DNA from 2 places in the Pantoea sp. S18 genome. Region 2 is predicted to be linked to the other one. Evidence: predicted binding sites of a transcription regulator. Region 2 holds the regulator's gene; the other holds the start of a gene.

Region 1 (3,121 bases), 500 kb from region 2:
GCTGACGTAAGGCGAGATGCCGTTCTCGAAGGCATACAGCAGCGCCGCGCGGCCGCTGATGTGATCGTCCTGACGACGGCTGGTGCCGTTTTCCGACACGATGCGGTCATAGCGTCCCGACAAATCCAAATGCCAGCGATCGAGCTGCAACTCATCCTGCAGATACAAACCGGTTTGATAGTAGCGGCGTGTCTGCGATGTCCAGTCGAAGTCCGGCATGATGCCCACTTCTTCGCCGTTCCACGCATTCAGCGCGCTGGCGGCATCGCTGGCTTCGGTGATGTCGTTTTTATAGCGATGGTATTCCGCGCCCAGCGTCACACGATGCTGAACCGCGCCGGTAGCAAAATCAGCCTGCAAGCGGTTGTCGTTAGCCCATGCGCTCAGTGATGAACGCTCGCCAGAGTAGTAACGGTTTAGCAGGTCAGGATTCGTTGCGTTCCAGCCAATTTGATAAACCTGATCGAGATCGGTATTCGAGTGGCTGTAGCTGCCGGTGGAATACACCGACCAGACTTCGTTGAAGCGGTGTGAGAAGTCATAGCTGTAAATCTGCTCGCGACGTTTGAACTGATCGAGCGAACTGTCGCCTTCGTAGAAACTGTCGCTCAACTTGCGGCCGTTATGGCTGTAGAGCGTACCTTCCGCTGGTACCGAACCGTGATAGCCGCCGGATGGATCTTTCTGCAGATAGGCGCGCAGCACTAAGTTGGTGTCTTCGCTTGGCTGCCACATCAGCTGTGGCGAAATCGCATATTTCTCTTCGCGGGTGTGATCGTACTGCGTATCGCTGTTGCGCGTGATGCCGGTTAAGCGAAACGCCCACTGATCGTTGATGGCGTTGGTGTAATCAAAGGCGGCGCTGTTGGTGGCGTTGGTGCCGCTCGACAGGCGGAAGTGGCCCTCTTCGGCAAACTGTGGACGCTTGCTCACCATGTTCACTAATCCGCCCGGCACCGTTTGGCCGTAAAGCGCGGAGGAGGGACCTTTGATCACATCAATGCGATCAAGGAACCAGTTGTCCACCTGCAGGATGTTGAAGCTGCCGCCGTCACTCATTACGCGCAGGCCATCGAGGAAGGTGTTGTCGACATCGCCGCCGTGGAAACCACGTAGCGCGATGGTGTCGTAACGCGTGGCGGCCCCGCCGAAGTTGGTGAACACGCCCGGCGTGTAACCCAGCGCCTGATTGAGATCCTGCGCGCCCTGATCTTCCATCTGCTGACGTGTCACTACCGAAATTGACTGCGGCGTGGTAATCAGCGGCTGATCGCTTTTGCTGGCGCCGCTGCTCCGCGTGGCGAGATAGCCCTGCGTCGGCGAGGTGGCGCTCTCTTGCGGTTGCGCCGTGACGACAATCGACTCTTCAGCGAAGCTTGCAGCGGGTAAGGCCAGCGCAAGCGCGCACAGAACGCGGCCACGGTTAAGGGTAAACAGCGAGGTCATGAGAGGTTCCTGATATTTTAATGGGAATAGCTATCGATATTAGATTGAGAATTATTATCTTTTGTCGCGAGTGTTTCAAGATGTGAGTTTGTTGTAAGAGGGTTGTGAGGAAAATGCACAGGCAGTGCGGGAGTAGCGTGCAAGCATATGAGGTTGTAGGGTGCGCATTAATGCGCACCTGGTTTAATGGTCGCCATAAATGGCGACCCTACAACGGTTACGTATGGATCAGGAAAAACGTTACTTCGCGCTACTCAAAACCGGCATATTCGGGATATCGCCGGCGTTATTACAGGTTTTATCTTTCGGGCAGTACTTATCGAGCAGCTTCAGCGTCACGCCGTTGGTCCAGCCGAAGCCGTCCTGCAGCGGATATTCACCGCCGCCACCGCCGCCCAACTGCGCACCTTCAACCACATATTTCTCGACCAGCTTATGCTCCTTGTCATAGGTTGCCTGCACGTTCTGCAGGAAGCGCTGACCAATCTGCTGCGCCAGTTTCGGCTGCTTGTAATGCTCAAGACCTTCCACCGCCACCCATTGCAGCGGCGCCCAGCCGTTTGGCGCATCCCATTGCTGGCCGTTATTCACCGTAGTGGTCACCAGTCCGCCCGGTTTCAGCAGCTGTTTTTCGACGGCGGAAGCGGTGCGCTCAGCTTGCTTATCGCTCGCCACCTGCATATAGAGCGGGAACAGCGTGGCGGCGGTCAGCTGTGGATGAACCTGCTTCTTCTGGAAATCGTAATCGGCGTACCAGCCTTTTTTGTCATCCCAAAGATAGCGATTGATCGCCGCCTGACGTTTCTCGGCATCCGCCGCGAACTGTTTGGCTTTGTCATCCTGCTTATCCAGTTTGGACGCTTTAGACAATGTCTGTTCAAGGTGGAAAATCAGGCTGTTAAGATCGACCGGCGCCAGCTGCGTGGTGCGAATCGACGCCAGATTGTGCGCATCGGTGAACCAGCGCGAACTGAAATCCCAGCCTGATGCCGCGCCAGCACGCAAGTCGCGATAAACCTGCTGCTTATTACGATCCGGCGCTTTATTCGCGGTGTTGACGTCATCAAGCCAGGATTCGGTGCGCGGTGCATCGCGATCGTCCCAGTAGCGGTTAAGCAGCGTGCCGTCACTGAGTTTGATCACGCGTTTGCTGGCCTGGCCGGCTGCCACTTTGTCGCTGTCCGCCATCCAGTAATCGTACTCTTTCTGCAGCTGCGGCAAGTATTGGCGATAGACATCGTCGCCTTTGTGCGTCGCCAGCAAGTCAACCATCAGGCTGAAGAACGGCGGCTGCGAGCGGCTGAGATAGTAGCTGCGGTTGCCGTTGGGGATATGGCCATATTTATCGAGTTCGGTGGCGAAGTTATCCACCATATCCTGCACGCGATCCCAGTGACCGCTCTCCGCCAGGCCGAGCATAGTGAAGTAGCTGTCCCAGTAATAGACTTCGCGGAATCGGCCGCCGGGCACCACGTAAGGTTTCGGCAGCGGCAGCAGCGAATCGTACTGACTGGCACTTTGCGCGGTGCGTGTCAGCACCGGCCATAAACCGTTGATGTGCTCGCGCAGGCTTTGCCCGGCGGGCGGCACATATTTGTCTCCCTCTTTTGGCAGCGTGAAGTTGCTGTCGACAAAATGCTTGAGATCGAAGTTGCGCTGGCTTTTCTGCATCTGC
Region 2 (3,121 bases):
GGCGAAGGATGATGAAGGCAATATCACCTGCATCTATTGTACCTGCGACGTTGATACGCTGAGCAAAGATCCGGCTGATGGCCGTAAAGTGAAAGGCGTCATCCATTGGGTTTCTGCAATTCACGCGCTGCCAGCGGAATTCCGCCTGTACGATCGTCTGTTCAGTGTGCCAAATCCGGGCGCGGCTGAGGATTTCCTCACCACCATCAACTCGAACTCGCTGGAAATCAAACAGGGCTTCGTGGAGCCAGGTTTGCGTGCAGCCGATCCAATGGCACCGTACCAGTTCGAACGCGAAGGCTATTTCTGTGCTGATAGCGTCTATTCACAGCCATCCAAACTGGTGTTTAACCGCACCGTTGGTTTGCGTGATACCTGGGCAAAAATCGGCGATTAATACATTTTGTCGCTAGCACGATAAGATCATGAAAGGGCGAGCAATCGCCCTTTTTTATTGTCTCGATTTAACCAGATACGACCTTTTATGCTGCCCGCTGCAATTAGCCTTTAATTCCTTATTTGCGACTATTCTGACTTTAGCAAAATTAAACCATTTGCCAGTGTGAAAAACTTTTTTTCAGGTAGGCTATGCGCTCTCAGCCGTTGCTCTGCGGGTAATCAAAGGATAAAAAATGACAAGTCTCGCCCTGGAAGCCAAACATAGCGTGGTGGTTTTACATCAGCTTATCGAACGTATTTTCAATCAGGCAGAAGGCAGTGATGACAGCATTGATCTGTTCTTGTCGTACTTTCATCCCGACTTCAAAATGGTTACGCCTCAGGGTAAACAGCTTGATCTTAATGAGATGGAAACACTGTTTCGCCAGTTGCAGGGGCAGCGTGAAGGGATGCGAATTGCCACCAGTGAGCACGCCATCATTTCGCAGCAAAGCGACGAAGTCACAATTCAGTATCGTGAATTGCAGATGATGAATGGCACCAATCAGACCCGCATTTCTCTGGCGGTACTGGATTGCAGCACCGCCATTCCGCGCTGGCGCTACTTGCAGGAAACGCTCGTTGCCTGATTTCAGACATAAAAAAACCGGCTTAAGCCGGTTTTTTTATACTGCATAGCACACTCAATTACTTATCGTGGAGCGTATCGTCTTCGCGGCAGTCTCCCAGAGCACAGTGACCATACAGGTACAGGCTGTGGTTGCTAAGCTTGATGCCGTGGCGAGTGGCAATTTCACGCTGACGCGTTTCGATTGATTCATCGCTGAATTCGATAACTTTGCCACAATCCAGGCAGATCAAGTGATCGTGGTGATGTTGCTGAGTCAGTTCGAAGACAGATTTGCCGCCTTCAAAGTTATGACGGGTTACGATGCCCGCGTCGTCAAACTGGTTAAGAACGCGATACACCGTTGCCAGACCAATCTCTTCGCCCATATCGATCAGGCGCTTATACAAATCTTCCGCACTGACGTGATGGGACTCGGGGCCGGGTCCCTGAAGCACTTCCAGAATTTTCAGTCTGGGTAGCGTGACTTTCAGGCCAGCCTTCTTCAATGCGGAGTTGTTGTCAGTCATGCGGATATTGTCCTGTTACTTTGCTAGTCACTTGCGGCGCAGGGGCCTTGAATGTTTAGGTCAACGCGCATTCTCATTTGCGTCTCATTATAGAACTCAAGCAGTGAAATGAAAACCAAGGCAACGTCCTTAATCACCAAAGGTTGTAAGGATAAGTCACTAACGTCTTCAGGACGCTTGGGTTTTGGATTCCATTTCACTCAGCCTCATTCTACTGCCAGAGGAATAAGCGGATGACCATTGCGGGTATTCTACAGATTTGCGGGGAAAAGTTAAAAAACCGTAGCTATTATTTTTATAGGAAATTCCGTTGCCCGATGTGAGGCAGCGCGCACATCGGGCAGAGCAGGGAATTAAGCTTCAATAATCTCTTTCAGCTGCAGCTCATCGAAGATCTGCTTCACCCACTTCTCAACACGTTCGTTGGTCAATTCTGGTTGACGATCTTCATCAATCGCCAGACCCAGGAAGTTTTTGTCATCGGCCAGACCTTTAGAGGCTTCGAAATGATAGCCTTCGGTTGGCCAGTGACCAACAATCACCGCACCGTTTGGCTCGATGATGTCACGGATGGTGCCCATCGCGTCACAGAAGTACTCGGCATAATCTTCCTGATCGCCACAACCAAACAGCGCTACCAGCTTGCCATTGAAATCAATCTCTTCCAGCGTCGGGAAAAAATCATCCCAGTCACACTGCGCTTCGCCGTAATACCAGGTTGGAATACCCAGCAGCAGGATGTCGAATGCATCGAGATCTTCTTTGGTGCTCTTAGCAATGTCATGCACTTCGGCGACATCTTTACCCAGTTGTTTCTGGATCATCTTTGCAATGTTTTCAGTGTTGCCGGTATCGCTGCCGAAGAAAATGCCTACGATTGCCATGGGTTAGGTAACCTCTTGAATCCTGATTGTGAAAGTAAGTCAGTTGACTGCACAGTTATGCGAATAATAGCAGACCGGTAAAAAGTGCGGAACTTGTAAAGCCGTGACTTTGTGTTCCAGCGTGCGGTCTTCGCGCGTTACGACAGTTTGAGCTGTGCCAGCAGCATTTGTTCAATCAATTCGCTGCGACTGATGTTTTGCTGATCGGCCAGCGTGCTGAGCGCGTCAACTGCCTCGCTCGACATCTTCAGCTCAACACGACGCAGCCCACGCACTTTATCGCGCTTGAGCTGGTTGCGTTTGTTGATGCGTAACTGTTCATCACGCGTCAGCGGGCTGGTTTTCGGGCGACCAGGACGCCGCTCGTCTGCGAAGAGATCAAGCGTAGTGCGGTCTGTCTGTTCTTTTGCCATGGTTTGTAAAACTGAGTGGGCGCGAACGGCGGAAAGGCGCTGCGCGATTAAAACATTATCGGCCCGACCACGGCGAAAAAATATCCGTGGCAAATTTTTAGCGCGACATCATACTCCAGCGCCTTCCCTGACGCCAACCCTAAAGCGCAAGCGGCAAGCTTTTGCTTTTACAGGTTAAAAAAACGCCGAACGGCGCGTAACACCGCATCGGGTTTCTCGGCGTGCACCCAATGTCCAGCTCCGCTGATCACATGTGCATGCGCCTGCGGGAACTGACGCAGCAGCGCA

Evidence for each region. Region 2 encodes Fur, which represses iron uptake genes when iron is present. Its sites were predicted from a motif close to ATAATAATGAGAACNACTATCAA; they were not measured.
Region 1: the regulator Fur is predicted to act here: its motif matches at 1,461-1,483, upstream of VIJ98_RS08065 (TonB-dependent siderophore receptor).

The regions. Positions count from the first base shown of each region.
Region 1 covers NZ_CP142688.1:1,739,656-1,742,776, forward strand. The annotation lists gene VIJ98_RS08065 (TonB-dependent siderophore receptor) at 1-1,446, opposite strand, end outside; gene treA (alpha,alpha-trehalase TreA) at 1,687-3,121, opposite strand, start outside.
Region 2 covers NZ_CP142688.1:1,236,504-1,239,624, forward strand. The annotation lists gene glnS (glutamine--tRNA ligase) at 1-397, shown strand, start outside; gene VIJ98_RS05575 (hypothetical protein) at 633-1,028, shown strand; gene fur (ferric iron uptake transcriptional regulator) at 1,087-1,536, opposite strand; gene fldA (flavodoxin FldA) at 1,890-2,420, opposite strand; gene ybfE (LexA regulated protein) at 2,558-2,833, opposite strand; gene ybfF (esterase) at 3,001-3,121, opposite strand, start outside.